Regions from separate parts of the Rossellomorea sp. GCM10028870 genome, predicted to be linked through region 1. Evidence: riboswitches for the same ligand, from Rfam matches in the RefSeq annotation. Region 1 holds a riboswitch; the other holds the start of a gene.
The links. A riboswitch is a leader RNA that binds a small molecule or an ion and turns the genes downstream of it on or off. The one in region 1 is predicted to bind lysine.
Positions count from the first base shown of each region.

Region 2: linked by a shared signal. The riboswitch ahead of ACFQWC_RS01050 (aspartate kinase) and the one ahead of lysA (diaminopimelate decarboxylase) in region 1 are both predicted to bind lysine.

Region 1 covers NZ_JBHTGN010000002.1:237,358-245,652, reverse strand. The annotation lists gene ACFQWC_RS12020 (2OG-Fe(II) oxygenase) at 1-402, shown strand, start outside; gene ACFQWC_RS12015 (DMT family transporter) at 439-1,398, opposite strand; gene ACFQWC_RS12010 (helix-turn-helix domain-containing protein) at 1,491-2,081, shown strand; gene ACFQWC_RS12005 (sigma-70 family RNA polymerase sigma factor) at 2,439-2,975, shown strand; gene ACFQWC_RS12000 (DUF4179 domain-containing protein) at 2,956-4,356, shown strand; lysine riboswitch at 4,476-4,652, shown strand; gene lysA (diaminopimelate decarboxylase) at 4,768-6,054, shown strand; gene ACFQWC_RS11990 (dicarboxylate/amino acid:cation symporter) at 6,098-7,336, shown strand; gene ACFQWC_RS11985 (S8 family peptidase) at 8,176-8,295, shown strand, end outside.
Region 2 covers NZ_JBHTGN010000001.1:205,655-213,949, forward strand. The annotation lists gene uvrC (excinuclease ABC subunit UvrC) at 1-1,388, shown strand, start outside; lysine riboswitch at 1,760-1,938, shown strand; gene ACFQWC_RS01050 (aspartate kinase) at 2,142-3,380, shown strand; gene ACFQWC_RS01055 (YslB family protein) at 3,475-3,912, opposite strand; gene ACFQWC_RS01060 (succinate dehydrogenase cytochrome b558 subunit) at 4,266-4,874, shown strand; gene sdhA (succinate dehydrogenase flavoprotein subunit) at 4,946-6,709, shown strand; gene sdhB (succinate dehydrogenase iron-sulfur subunit) at 6,709-7,476, shown strand; gene ACFQWC_RS01075 (acyl-CoA thioesterase) at 7,623-8,105, shown strand; gene ACFQWC_RS01080 (helix-turn-helix domain-containing protein) at 8,239-8,295, shown strand, end outside.

The sequences.
Region 1 (8,295 bases):
CTAGAGGAGAATGAACACGACGTCGTGTCTTGTATCGAAAAACGGGTCTCTCAGATTATGAATATACCCGTGGAGCACGGGGAAGGTCTTCAAATCCTTAACTATAAACCGGGTCAGGAATACAAGGCTCACTTTGACTTCTTCTCGGCCTCATCAAGACCGGTGAAGAATCCGAGAATCAGCACCCTCGTGATGTACTTGAATGACGTAGAGGAAGGCGGGGAAACGTACTTCCCTAAATTGAATTTCTCTGTTTCTCCGCAAAAGGGGATGGCGGTCTACTTCGAATATTTCTATGATAACCAGGAGCTGAACGACTTGACGCTTCATGGCGGCGCACCGGTTGTCATCGGGGATAAATGGGCTGCTACCCAGTGGATGAGAAGAAAGGTATTTAAATAAAGTGAAGGAGGAGCATCCAGGATGCCCCTCCTTTTTTTAGCTGACGGATTTAACGGCTTTGACCATTCCGGTATTCATTCTTTTCACGTTTATGGTGTGGATGATCATTCCCGTGATGATCAGGAGGATGCCGATCAGGGCTATTCCTGATGGAAGTGGAACGGACAGGATCGCCGCTTCTCCTATGATGACAAACAGGATCTGTGTCGATTGGGTCGCTTCCACTGCGGCAAGTTTCCCGGGAGTGTGCCTTGCCTGATTCGTGGCGATGAAGAACAGGGACGTCGCAATCACACCTGAGCATATGGCGACAATAAAGGATTGTATCACTTGCTGCTCGCTTGGTGCCCCAACCTCGAAGAACGCATAGCATCCTAAGATCAGCCAGAAAGGAGTGCTTGCGATCGTCATCCCGAGCACACGTTGGAAGGTATCAAGCTTGCCACCGCACACCTCCATCATTTTCCGGTTTCCAAGAGGATAAGCAAAGGCTGCGATGATCACAGGGAAGATCCCAACGGCCATTTCAGAAAAGGACAATCCACTGGCATTTTCCTGTTGAATGAAGAGAACCCCAACTAAAATGATGGAGGATATGGCCAAAGCTCTTTTTTGAATGGTATGCCTGCGCCTGGCCGGCCCGGAAGTATAAAATAAAGGAGCGAGTAAGATGCCTGCGACGATGGTAAACTGCCACGTGCCCGCTACAAGCCAACCCGGTCCGTACGCAGCCGCATAGGTGATAGGACCATAAAAGAGGACAAACCCGACAAAGCTCCACGTCAGCCATTCGAATGGTTTCTTCTTCATTTCAATCCAGACTTGATTTATATTCTTCCGTAAACCTACAATAAGGAATAGGAAGGGTAGCATGAACAGGAATCGCAGGGATGAACTCCACATCCAGCTTCCACCAGCGAGCTCCATGGACCGGTTCAGAATAAAGGTGACGGCAAAGAACATAGATGAAATGACACCGAGAGCAAGCTCTTTGATGATGAACACTCCTTTCCAATACATATACTATAGTTTATTTTTTATATATTATAATATACTTACATACGTTGTCTATAGAAAGAGGTAGGATTATGAGTAATGACGGTTTGACTTGGCAGGACCCGGAAAAATTGGCTAGGCACGTCGGGATGACACTGAGACATATACGACATGAGCGTGGGCTAAACCTCCAGGAACTCGCAGCTATGACCGATGTCAGTACTTTGACTTTGGGCAAGATCGAAAGGGGAGAGGCGAATCCATCTTTGACGATCATATGGAAAATTGCGAACGGACTCGCGATCCCCATTTCGGCCCTTCTCGTGGAAAAACAAGAAGTCCAGATTTCCCGGAAAAATGAAGGGAGCAAAGTGATCAGTGCCAATGAGTCCTTGACCCTGGAACCGATGTTTACTTCCTCTGGCTACAGCTCATTGGAAACCCACAGGGCCTTCCTGAAACCGGACAGTGAGTACCGTGCGGATGCCCACCAGCCCGGGGTGATTGAATTTGTAACCGTTATGGAAGGAAAAGTACGTGTGAAGGTGCAGGATGAAGTATTCGAGCTCAGTCAGTATGACTCGATCAAATTCCATGCGGATAAAGGCCATAGTTACATGAATATGGAATCAATAGAAGCGGTCCTCCACTTTGTGATGATCTATACGGGACGGGCGGATTGAAGCTTATCGAGACGGATAAGCTTTTTTTAGTGAAAAGCATTACGATGGAAGATAAAAAAGGATTTTTCAACCTTTCTTTGGCTTTTGAATCATTTTCATTCAATCTTGGTGGAGGATGACCCCATCCTACTTAATTGCGTCGAAATCGTCCATGATTGCGTCATTTTCAAGGTGAATTGCGTCATGATCGAAGTAATTGCGTCGATTTCAAATTTATTGCGTCGTTTTTCATAGTTTATGCGTCTTTTTGAAATAAATGGTAACTACCCTCAGTCTACATCGCATGACACCCCATAAAAAATTCCTTGAAACTTTTCCCGCCTCACCCGACTCTAATGAATGACAGGAGGTTAATCAATGGATGTGAAACTCGTAAAAAGAGCAATCAAAGGGAATGAACAGGCATTTGAAAGGCTGATCCACTCAGAAAGCGAGAAGCTGTACAGGACGGCATTTCTATATGTAAGAAATAAAGAGGATGCTCTCGACGTGGTGCAGGAAACGGTTTGTAAAGCATTCACCTCGATAGCCCGTTTGAAGAACCCAGAGTATTTCAGCACCTGGCTGATCAAGATCCTGATACATACGGCATACAGCATGTTGAAGAAACAAAACCGACTGGTCCTGACGGGGGATGAGTTTCTAGACAACACTCTCGTCTCAGAAGAAACGGATATAGAAGGGCGGATCGACTTGATTACGGCCATGGCGTCTTTGAATCAGCACTATCAAACCGTCATTATCTTATTCTACTTCCAGGGTCAGTCGATCAAGATGATATCCGATACGATGGGTACGCCTGAAGGGACGGTCAAGACGTATCTTCACCGGGCGAAGCTGGAATTGAGAATGCTGCTGGAAGGAGTGAATCAGTATGGACAAAAAATGGTTTGAGGAAGAAATGAACAGCATCGAGGTACCAAAAGAAAAGGTTTTTGAGGCAATTTCAACAGGAATCCAAGAAGGCAGAAAACAAAAGGTCCGGAAAAAAACGGTCAAGATAAGTGCCGCATTTACCACCGCTGCTGCCTCCATGGTACTCGTATCGGGCTTCCTGTTCTCACCTGTGAACAATGCACTGGCCAAACTGCCTGTACTGGGTGCCATTTATGAAAAAGTCGGTTCGGATGTCGGAAAAGAACTCTATTTCAGCGATAAAGTGACGGAAGTTAATCAGGCCGCCACTTCCAACGGCGTCGATGTGACAATCACAAGCACATATTATGACGGGAACGTCATCGGAGTCACCTTCAAGGCGAAGGGTGATGACCTTTCCATCGAACATATGGACGAAGGGAATCGTCCGGTGAGCGGCTACAGCTATCATCTCTTCGACGGTAAGGATCAGAATCAATGGGGATCGGGAAGTTCGGGTCTTAAAAAAGACGGGGATGAGTTCATAGGCTCGATCGAATTTTACCGGGATGGGAAAGAACCGCCGGAAAACTTCACGCTTCCGTTAACGTTCACCCATATGGCAGATGTGAACGGTACCTGGACCTTTGATGTACCGGTCAAGAGGATTCCATCTGAAAAGATCAAAACAGATGTAAGGACAGAATCGCCCAATGGGGAATTTGAGCTGCAAGTAACATCTGTCACTAAAGGAAAAGCTACGACTACGCTGGAGTATACCTATTCGGTGGAGTCCGAGAAGGATACGTTAAATCTGATTGTGTTTGATGACTTAGGGAACCGGTTATCAAAGTCCAGTGCAGAGACACTAAATATCAAAGAAATTGACGGTTATTATCAAAAGACTTTCAGGGAGCTGTTCACGAGTAAACTCAGTGATAAAGCACAGTCGCTGAAAGTCCAGGCTGATATGGAGCGAGTAGATGAAGACGGCATCAACTCACTGAAGGATTCACCTCCATTCCAGGTGAAGAGCCCTCGTTTTGGTTATCAGGTCACGGTACAAGATATCCAAAACGCAAAAGGGAAGGTGACAGTCGATTTCACCATTGATCATATCAAAGAAAAACAATTCCAATATGACATATTAAAGAGCTTTGCTCAATTCGTTCAGGTGATCCCATCAAAAGATATTAAAAGAAATGCGAAGGATGAACTGGATTATAATGAGATGCTGAATCATATGATCAGAAGTGCTAAAACGAAAACAGTGGATAAGGATACTCTCCGTTATCAATCCACGTTTACATTGCCTCAGGATTCCAACCTTGAGGACTACTCACTGATTGTCCCATTCGAGACATTGAGCAGAAATGATAAGCCGGTCAAAATGAAACCGTTCGAAATCAATCTGAAATAAAATGATCCACGAAATCCCTGGGCTACTTCCGGGGGTTTTGCCTATTTCTCTTTCAAAAACCAATTGACAACTATTTTAAGAGAGTGGTATAGTAATTCAAACAAAATAATACGTCACTCTCTGATAATAGAGGCGCGAGTATGATGAGTATCTTCTTTGAGAATAATGGATTCCGGGATAAGAAGGGAAAGGCAGATCGCCGAAGCAGAAAATAGCCAATTCTATTTTTTGTTGGGCCAGCATTGAAGAAATGTTGGACTGTCACAATGAAAAAGTTGTGGAGAACTATTGAAGAGATGTTAATACATAGTCTTCATTATGTTTCCAAAACTTTTGATGATAAACCGTATGAGCATCGCTTCATACGGTTTTTTTGTGTTTTTTTAGAGAGAGTCAAAAGGAGTATAGGATATGAGTACAGTTGATGTGAATGTTCGTGGAGATCTTGAAATCGGAGGAATGAGCACGGGTGAGTTGGTGGAGACCTATGGCACGCCTTTAATGGTTTACGATGAAGGAATGATTCGTGAAAATGCCCGACTTTTCCGTAATGCCTTCAACGAAAGCGGATTGCAGTTCCAGGTGGCATATGCGAGTAAAGCGTTCCTATGTAAAGAGATGGTGCGCCTGGCAGAGCAGGAGGAGTTATCACTGGATGTTGTATCCGGCGGGGAATTGTATACGGCCCTTGAGGCAGGTTTTCCAGCGGAGCGTATTCATTTTCATGGGAACAACAAGTCAGAAGAGGAGTTACTCATGGCACTTGAGGCTAAAATCGGCTGCTTTGTTGTCGATAGTTTCCTAGAGCTTGAACTGCTGCATGATCTGGCCAAGGAGCGTGAGCAGCAGGTTCAGATCCTGATCAGGGTCACGCCAGGTGTAGAAGCCCACACCCATGAGTACATCACGACGGGACAGGAGGATTCGAAATTCGGATTCAGCATTTCCAACGGACAGGCGAATACGGCGATTCAGTTAGCTCTCCACAAGCCGTACTTCTCATTACTCGGTCTGCATTCACATATTGGATCTCAGATTTTCGAACGGGAAGGGTTTGATCAGGCGATTCAAGTACTGGCAGATTTCCTGCAGCGGATCCGGATCGAATTTGATGTGACTATGCCGGTGCTGAATATCGGCGGAGGATTCGGTGTCCGGTACACGGAAGAAGACCAGCCCCTGCCGATTCCAACGTATGTGAAGGGCATTACCGATAGTGTGAAGACCTATTTCACCAAGAATGAATATCCGCTCCCTGAAGTATGGGTGGAGCCGGGACGAAGCATGGTGGCTGAAGCTGGGACGACCTTGTATAAAGTGGGGTCGAAGAAAATCATTCCCGATGTGCGCACGTACGTCGCGATCGACGGGGGGATGACGGACAATATTCGCCCGGCCCTCTATCAGGCGAAATACCATGCGGTGCTTGCCAATCGTCCCCATGAGGAATGCACGGAGCTTGTGAGTATTGCCGGGAAATGCTGCGAATCCGGTGACATGCTGATCTGGGACCTGATGCTGCCACCGACGAATTACGGTGATATTCTGGCCGTGTTCAGTACAGGAGCCTACGGGTATTCCATGGCGAGTAATTATAATCGGATTCCAAGACCGGCTGTTGTGTTTGTAAAGGATGGGGAATCACGGGTCGTGATCGAGCGTGAATCGTATGCTGATTTAGTTCGGAATGACCGGTAAAGAATAATCCACCTTACAATCATAATGAAGAGGAGAACATAGAATGAAAAACATATTTAAAACGTACGGATTAGCCATCACACTACTCGCATCCATTATCATAGGATCCATTATCGGACTGACCATGGGAGAGAAAGCAGAAATGTTAAAACCCTTGGGAGATATCTTCCTGAATCTCCTCTTTACGATCGTGGTACCCCTGGTTTTCTTTTCGATCTCATCGGCGATCGCCAATTTGGAATCGAAAGGTCAATTTAAGAAAATCATGCGCAGTATGCTGGTGATATTCCTGATCACCACGATCATCTCGTCTGTGTTGATGATTGTGGGAGTGAAGGTTTTTTCCCCGACGGAAGGTATTACCATCAGTCTGGACCAGTCCGTTGAAACAGAAGACATCCAATTGGGGGACCAAATCGTCCAAACCTTTACTGTGGATAATTTCATTGAATTATTTACACGGGAGCATATGCTGCCCCTTATCTTGTTTTCAGTGGCACTCGGATTTGCCACGAATCGACTGGGGGAAAAAGCAGAGCCATTGAAAAAAATCCTACAGGCAGGGGCCGATGTGAGCATGAAGTTGGTATCGTATATCATGTATTATGCCCCAATCGGTCTGGCTGCCTATTTTGCTACATTAGTAGGAACGTTCGGGGCAAGCTTACTATCTTCTTATTTGCGTTCTTTCCTATTGTATTTAGTGATAGCGGTGATTTACTTTGTAGTGGTTTTCTCCTTCTATGCCTTTGTGGCAGGAGGGAAAAGAGGGGTGAGAGGCTTTTGGAAGCATAACCTTTTACCTGCGGCAACCGCAATCGGAACACAAAGCTCAGTGGCAACCATTCCTGCCAATCTGGATGCAACGAAAAAGATGGGGGTATCCAATGCCGTTCGAGAAACGGTCATTCCTATTGGAGCGTCGATTCATAAAGACGGCTCGGCCATGGGGGCCATCTTGAAAATCGTCTTTGCATTTGGCGTTCTGGGCATTCCTTTTGAAGGGCTTGATACGTACCTTATAGCGGTATTGGTCGCGATTATCACCGCAATCGTCATGGGGGGGATCCCTGGAGGAGGACTGATTGGTGAAATGTTCATCATCGCCGCCTACGGGCTGACGCCGGAAGTGCTTCCGTTATTAGCGGTGATCTCAACTATAATCGATATTCCGGCTACGTTACTGAACGCAACAGGAGACAACGCAGTAGCCGTGCTGGTCGAACGATTTACAAAGAAAAAAACCATTGCCGGCAGGAAAGACATAGAATCGGTAGCGTAGATAGGACAAGGGGACAGGTGAACTGATAACTAGTCATTCATCATTCAAGTGACCTCTACGCATTCATTTTTCAACTAGCTATTTCACACGAGTTGGGACATAATGATGGATCTAATATCCCGTTCGGAAAGTCTCTATTAATGCAAAATAGGAGCAGGTTGAACCCTTTGTGGTTCCGCCTGCTCTTTTTCTATTTATCCTTTTTTTCACAGAGCTGCATGAAAAGATGATGAACTTCACTCGGCGACATCATGCCCCGAGTGATTAATATTAAGATGTTCGACTTTATGAACGAGTAAAGCCTCATGTATTGCTGATTCTATTTATCCTCCCTTGATCTCTTCTATTATATATTTTTAGGGGACTTAAGACGGATGGAGAGATGCTGATGCGTTTGTACTAATGAAGGACCTTTCATTTCTCTCACAGAATGTGTTCTTTGTTCCGTCCTCTCAATTTACTCGATTTCACCACTTTCTATTTAGATTTAATGCTCAAAAAAATGTGTCAATATTCACAAAAAAGTTGAATGTAATCCACCATTCTCTTTGTGGCTAGTTCCCTACTCCCGAAAAATAACCCCAATTGAGAAAGGGACGGACTTAGACTTACAATTCAATTAACCACATAGCGTCTACACGACTTCAAGATACCTTACCTATCACATCCTCAGAACTTCAAAAAACGATCTTTATTTGGAGGTGATGATTGATTTGCATTCTAGTAGTCTTTCATTCTTTAAATCATTTTAGTAGGACTACATACCTTCTTCATTTTTTTCCCCAACAAGAGTCAACTTTTAAGAATCCATCAACATTTAATAGAATAGGAGAATGTTCATGAAAAAGCTTAACTTGAAACCACTTCTCGTTGGATCGATTGCCGCTACGATGATTTCAGGCACTATGTTTCAAGTGGATGCCCAAAGTGTCTCTTCCAAAGATGCTGATCCCACACAG
Region 2 (8,295 bases), on a different contig from region 1:
CTTATCCAAACGTAGGAGCCGCTAATGAAACGAAAAAGCTGCTGGATCGTTTGTATCCGTTACGGAAATGTTCCACCCTTCCCGATCGGGCGTGTTTGTACTATCACATGGGCCAATGTCTTGCTCCTTGTATTAAAGAAGTGAGCAAAGATACGTACCGTGAAATGACTGACGAAATATCCCGATTCTTAAATGGAGGCTACAAGGACATTAAGAATCAACTAACGGTGAAAATGAATGAAGCATCTGAAAATCTGGAATTTGAAAGAGCGAAGGAATTCCGTGATCAAATACTCCACATTGAAGCGACGATGGAAAAGCAGAAAATGACCATGACTGATTTCACCGATCGCGATGTATTTGGCTATTCGGTCGATAAAGGCTGGATGTGTGTACAAGTATTCTTCGTACGACAAGGTAAGCTTATTGAACGGGATGTGTCACTGTTCCCTCTATACAATGAACCCGAGGATGAATTTCTTACTTTCTTAGGACAGTTTTATTCAAAATCCAATCACTTTAAGCCAAAGGAAATATTTTTGCCTGAAGTGATTGATGAGGAACTGGCTGCTAAGCTGTTAGACGTGAAAATCACCCAGCCAAAGCGGGGGAAGAAGAGAGAGCTGGTGAAGCTTGCTGAGAAAAATGCGAAGCAGGCCCTTGAAGAAAAGTTCGCCCTAATTGAAAGAGATGAGGAAAGAACGATTAAGGCAATTGAACGTCTTGGTGAACATATGGGCATATATACTCCCTTCCGGATCGAAGCATTTGATAACTCGAATATTCAAGGTTCCGATCCCGTGTCTGCCATGATTGTGTTTCTTGACGGGAAACCCGCGAAGAAAGAGTATCGAAAGTACAAAATCAAAACCGTCAAGGGTCCCGATGATTATGATTCCATGCGGGAGGTTGTTCGCAGAAGGTATACGAGAGTCTTGAAGGATGGTCTCCCTTTACCGGATCTCATCATTATCGATGGCGGGAAAGGGCAGATTGAAGCGGCGAGGGATGTCATTGAGAATGAATTAGGTTTGGATATTCCTCTTGGCGGCCTTGCGAAAGACGATAAGCATCAGACGTCAGAACTGCTGTATGGGAATCCTTTGGAAATTGTTCCTCTTGAAAAGCGAAGTCAGGAATTTTATTTGCTGCAACGGATTCAGGATGAAGTTCACCGATTTGCCATCACGTTCCACCGCCAGCTCAGAGGGAAAAGCGCCTTCCAGTCCACCCTGGATGAGATTGACGGCATCGGACCGAAGCGTAAGAAGCAGCTTCTTAAACATTTTGGTTCCATGAAGAAAATGAAAGAAGCGACGGTGGAGGAGTTTATTGAGATAGGGATTCCGGAAGCTGTTGCGAAGGTTTTGAATGAGAAGTTGAAGTAAAGGATATTAGAATCTAAGTGTTGTTGATTATGGTCTTAGTTTACGTGCAATTAGCTGTCAAATTCAGTATGTCTTCCCACTTATCCCATAAAGTCTTTGTTGCATTAGAAGCACAGAGTGGATTGTAGCGGAAGGCACTTTACTCCTGCGGGAAATAGAGGAAAGGTCGAGACCCCGCAGGGCAAAGCCCTAGGAGGCTCGACTTCCTCCCCGCGGAAAGCGAGCACCTGCAGCGGAAATCAACCACCGCATGCTCATTCAATACAGCTCACGAAAGAATAATAAAATGAAATATTGTTTCAATTAGACATTGAATCAATATTTCCCCTGTGCTATAATTAACAAAAATTTATAACATTATCACTTTTTAAAGTGGTGATAGAGGTGCGAGCTTCAAGAGTACAGGCAAAGAGGAGTATGAGCTCCGTTGAGATGCCTGAAAAGGGGAGATTCGCCGAAGTGGTTTCAGTCTCATGCTGATTCCGCTGGTTCTACGTTTAAGAAATGTAGGATTGTCAAGATGATTCAATCTTGGAGAGCTATCTCACAATGCCGATGAACCTATTTTGTTTGTTCTGCTGTATGTTCATAAAGCAATGAGATATTATTCTCATTGCTTTTTTTATTATCCAGCACAGGAACTTTTCTTGGAAAAGAACCTGTTCTATGAACGTGTAGGATGATTGTGATTGTACTCTTCACCATCAAAAAATGAGTCGTGAATTTTCACTCAATGAGAAAGAGGGAGAAGCTATGAGTATTATTGTTCAGAAATTCGGTGGGACTTCAGTAGGTTCTGTAGAAAGAATTCAAAATGTTGCGTCAAGAATTGCGGAAGAAAAAGAAAGAGGTAATGATGTAGTGGTGGTGGTATCTGCCATGGGGAAAACGACGGATACCCTCGTTGGATTGGCAAGGGAAATTACATCACAACCGAGTAAAAGAGAAATGGATATGCTGCTCTCAACCGGGGAACAGGTGACCATTTCACTCCTTACGATGGCTCTGATCCAAGCAGGACATGATGCCATCTCCTTTACAGGCTGGCAGGCCGGGATTGAAACGGAATCCGTTCATAGCAATGCGAGGATTACCAATATTCATACTGAAAAGATGATGGACCACCTCCAATCCGGGAGAGTTGTGATTGTAGCCGGATTCCAGGGCATGACAGAAACGGGTGAAATCACAACACTCGGCCGCGGTGGATCGGATACAACTGCCGTAGCGATTGCAGCTGCCCTGAAAGCAGAGCGTTGTGACATTTATACAGACGTAGACGGGGTATATACGACAGACCCGCGTTATATTAAAGGGGCAAGAAAGTTACCGTCCATTTCCTATGATGAAATGCTGGAACTGGCTAATTTAGGGGCTGGAGTCCTGCATCCACGGGCAGTGGAATTTGCCAAGAATTATCAAATTCCGTTAGAGGTCAGGTCAAGTATCGAAAAAGTTGAAGGAACGTATATTGAGGAGGAAGCAAGCATGGAACAAAACTTAATTGTGAGAGGCGTAGCCTTTGAAGCTGAAATTACACGTGTCACTGTATTTGGACTGGGTAACGCATTAACTGGACTATCTTCAGTGTTTACCACTTTAGCCAAAAATCATCTGAATGTAGACATTATCATTCAAAGCCAGACCGATCAGAATACGACCAATTTATCATTTTCGATTAAAGAACAGGATTTGGAGGAGACCCTCGCTGTTCTGGAACGAAACAAAGAGCAATTAGGCTTCACCCATGTTGAACATGAAAGTGAGCTTTCCAAAGTATCCATCGTGGGCTCCGGTATGATCTCAAATCCAGGTGTTGCAGCGGAAATGTTCGAAGTATTAGCTCAAAATGACATCGTGGTGAAAATGGTCAGCACCTCTGAAATCAAAGTATCTGCAGTGGTAGACGAGAAAAATATGCAAAAAGCGGCAGGCGTCCTACATACTGCATTTAACCTGGACGCGGTGAAGATGGAAGAAATCACGCTATAATACTAAAGCAGCATAGAACGGGACAAGTGAAAAAGGGTTGCCCCATCAAGTGGGGCAACCCTTTATTAAAGAATTAAAAGTATGTTGTTCAGGACTATTCTACTTTATCTTTTTCGTCCCATCTTACAATCACTTTAACTGAATGACTCCGTTTATGTAGTTCGTCAGCAGCTTCTGCCACACATTTTTTTTGTAACTGTATTTGTTCGGCAAGAAAGCCCGTTTCCAGTTTAAATGTGACATCCGACTTTAAGGAAAGGCGTCGTTCTATCACCGGTCCGCTTATTTCAAAGGTCATCTCATTCTTTTTTTGTTCCAGCAGTGCAAGAGTTCCCCAGCCGGCTTCATCGAAAAACGATACCAGTTCTTCTGATGACTGAAGGGGGAATTTCCGAGAGAGCTGTTTTCCACCCCAGTATAAAATATCGGGTGTATGCTTTCCTAAAATTTCTGGAATCAACATGTCACGTAAAATTTCATATCCGAAGATTGGAACGGACGGTTGATGTACTTCTTCTTTTTTCTGTTCCAAGTAAATCCCCTCTTTCTATAAAACTATTATATACATGAAAAGGGGAATTATCATCCCATACTTCGAAAAAATAACCATGGGATATTTTGGTGGTATAACTTTTATTTGATATTTATTTGAATTTTCGAACATTTAACAAGGCAATACCTCATCTTTTTTGTTATCAATATATTAAAAATATTTTTGCGATATTGTCGAATTTATGTATACGTTTTCTTGACGCTTCCACTCCTTGGGAGTAAAATGAACATGTCACATAATTGTTACAATATAAAATATGTATCGTCGTCTAGTCATTCTTAGAAAATGCATTAGAAAACGAATTCATATTTTATCATTAAGGGGGGTAAATCATGGCTGGAAATCGAGAATTTAATTATCGCAGGCTTCATTCATTGCTAGGTGTTATTCCAGTTGGATTATTTTTAACACAACATTTAGTCGTGAACCATTTTGCCACTGGTGGGGAAGAATCATTTAACCAAGCGGCACACTTTATGGAAAGTCTTCCTTTCCGTTATTTCCTTGAAATTTTTATCATCTTCCTTCCATTGTATTTCCATGCAATCTACGGAATTTACATTGCATTCACTTCTAAGAACAATGCAAGTAAGTTTGGCTATTTCCGTAACTGGATGTTTTTACTTCAACGTGTTTCCGGAGTAATCACATTTATTTTCGTTACATGGCATGTGTGGGAAACGAGAGTTGCGGCAGCATTCGGAGCTGAAGTGAACTTTCAAATGATGGAAAACATCTTATCAAATCCATTCATGCTAGGGTTTTATGTACTGGGTGTTCTTTCAACGATTTTCCACTTTGCGAATGGTCTTTGGTCATTCTGCGTAAGCTGGGGAATTACCGTTTCACCTCGTTCTCAATTAATTGCTACATATGTTACGATCGGAATTTTTGTAGCGTTATCGGTTGTCGGTATGCGCGCAATTTTCGCCTTCGTATAAGAAGAAATAGATACAAGTCTAATAGATTCAGTAAATGCTCTGAAGTATGGTAGGAAAAGGAGTGAGTCACGATGAGTAAAGGGAAAATCATCGTTGTCGGTGGCGGTTTAGCCGGCCTGATGGCCACAATTAAAGCAGCAGAAAAAGGAACGCAAGTAGATTTATTCTCACTGGTACCCGTTAAGCGTTCTCACTCTGTATGTGCACAAGGTGGTATTAACGGAGCCGTTAATACTAAGGGAGAAGGAGACTCTCCTTGGGAACATTTTGATGATACAGTGTATGGTGGGGATTTCTTAGCGAATCAACCGCCGGTTAAAGCAATGACTGAAGCGGCACCAGGAATTATTCATTTACTCGATCGTATGGGAGTAATGTTTAATCGTACACCGGAAGGGTTACTGGATTTCCGTCGTTTCGGTGGAACACAGCATCATAGAACCGCTTTCGCCGGTGCAACGACTGGTCAGCAATTATTATATGCTCTGGACGAGCAGGTTCGTCGTCATGAAGTAGCAGGACTAGTGGATAAATTCGAAGGCTGGGAATTCCTTGGCGTCGTGGTAGATGACGAAGGAGTGGCAAGGGGAATCGTTGCCCAAAACCTTCAGACAATGGAAATTAAATCGTTCGCAGCGGACGCCGTGATTATGGCAACAGGGGGACCTGGAATTATCTTCGGTAAATCTACAAACTCTGTCATCAACACCGGTTCGGCAGCATCAATCGTGTATCAACAAGGTGTTTACTATGCAAACGGTGAGTTCATTCAAATCCACCCGACGGCCATCCCTGGGGATGATAAGCTTCGCCTGATGAGTGAATCTGCCCGTGGTGAAGGTGGACGGGTTTGGACATATAAAGATGGTAAGCCATGGTACTTCCTCGAAGAGAAGTATCCTGCATATGGAAACCTTGTTCCACGTGATATCGCAACACGTGAAATCTTCGATGTGTGCGTAAATCAAAAGCTCGGTATCAACGGTGAAAACATGGTTTACCTTGATCTATCCCACAAAGATTCAAAAGAGCTTGATATTAAGCTTGGTGGAATCATCGAAATTTATGAGAAGTTCATGGGTGATGATCCGCGTAAAGTGCCAATGAAAATCTTCCCTGCGGTACACTATTCTATGGGTGGACTTTGGGTGGACTATGATCAAATGACAAATATCCCTGGATTATTCGCTGCTGGTGAGTGTGATTATTCTCAGCACGGGGGTAACCGCTTAGGAGCAAACTCATTACTATCCGCTATTTATGGTGGTATGGTTGCAGGACCTAATGCCATTAAATATATCGAAGGTTTAGAAAAAACGGCTGAGTCGGTACCTTCTTCTTTATTCGATCGTTATGTGAAACAGGAAGAAGAAAAATGGAACAACATCATGTCCATGAATGGTACTGAGAATGCTTACGTCATTCATAAAGAGCTTGGTGAGTGGATGACGGATAACGTAACCGTTGTACGTCATAACGATAAACTTAAACAAACCGATGAAAAGATCCAGGAATTGATGGAACGTTACCAAAATATCAATATCAATGATACGGCTAAATGGAGTAACCAAGGGGCAATATTCACCCGTCAATTGTGGAACATGCTTCAGCTTGCCCGTGTTATTACAATCGGTGCATTGAATCGTAACGAGAGCCGTGGGGCTCACTACAAACCTGACTTCCCTGAACGTAATGATGAAGAATTCCTGAAAACGACGATGGCAAAATACAATGCTGCGACGAATTCTCCGGAATTCCATTACGAAGAAGTAGATACTTCACTGATTGCACCACGTAAGCGTGACTATTCTAAGAAAAAAGGGGGAAATAAATGATGAGTGAAAACAAAAGAGTCCGTTTTATTATTACTCGTCAAGAAAGCCCGGAAACAGCCCCTTTCCAAGAAGAGTTCGAGCTTGATTATCGTCCGAATATGAACGTCATTTCTGCATTGATGGAAATTCGTCGTAATCCGGTCAATGCAAAAGGGGAACAAACTACTCCGATTAACTGGGATATGAACTGTCTGGAAGAAGTATGTGGAGCTTGTTCAATGGTGATCAACGGGAAACCGAGACAGTCTTGTACAGCTTTAGTTGATCAATTGGAACAACCGATCCGTCTTGAGCCTATGCGCACTTTCCCTGTCGTTCGTGACCTGCAGGTTGACCGCAGCCGCATGTTTGACAGCTTGAAGAAAGTAAAAGCATGGATCCCGATTGATGGAACATACGATCTTGGTCCCGGACCGCGTATGCCTGAGAAGAAACGTCAATGGGCGTATGAATTATCGAAATGTATGACATGTGGTGTATGCTTGGAAGCATGTCCAAACGTAAACAGTAAATCGGACTTCATCGGTCCTGCTCCATTATCACAGGTTCGCTTGTTCAATGCCCATCCAACAGGGGCTATGAACCAGGATGAGCGGCTTGAATCGATCATGGGCGATGGTGGCCTTGCAAACTGTGGGAACTCTCAAAACTGTGTTCAATCTTGTCCGAAGGGTATTCCTTTAACAACTTCGATCGCTGCACTGAACAGAGAGACGACGTTCCAAATGTTTAAAAACTTCTTCGGAAGCGACCATATGGTTGACTAATCTTAAACATCTAAAAGCACTTTCCTTCGGGAGAGTGTTTTTTTGTCCTTTATAGGTTTCTTATTTTTCAGAAAAAGCTTATAATAAATAATGAATGGTGATTCATTTTCTTGTTCCATATTCATTTCCCAAAAGGAGGAGCCAATTTGAACCATTTTACATACATTGAAGATATAGAAACATGGCAAAAAGAGTTTTCATTTTCAATCCATATAAAGGTTCGGTTTTCCGAAACTGATATGTTTGGACATATGAACAATACGATTCCATTCACTTATTTCGAAGAAGCTAGAATCGAGTTTTTTAAACACAAAGGGTTTATGCAAAATTGGGTAAAACCTGATCATGAGACGATTCCTGTCGTCGCAGATTTACAATGTGATTTTGTTAAACAAGTATTCTTCGACGAACAGCTGAAGGTATGTGTGAAGGCAAATAGTGTGGGTAATTCCTCTGTAGATTTACACTATATGGGTCTGAATGAAAAAGAAGAGGTTTGCTTTACAGGTAGAGGAACCATGGTCCAAATATCGAAACAGACTGGAAAAGGTGTCCCCTGGACGGAAGAAATGAAGGCAAAGCTTGACTGCAAAAGGCGGTTTCTTAGCCCTTCGGAGTGTGTGAAATAATCCGTTGCCTATTTTTCATTTAACTTCCTCCTCTATGTCACTCTAAACCCTCCCTTCACATATGATATTCTGACGACCGACAATACCCATCCCCGCGGTTTAAAGCTGGCGAAGGCAAGGAGGGTTACCATAATTGAAGGACAATGATTTTACACACAAACCGTTGCTCACCAAAAGAGAAAAAGAAGTA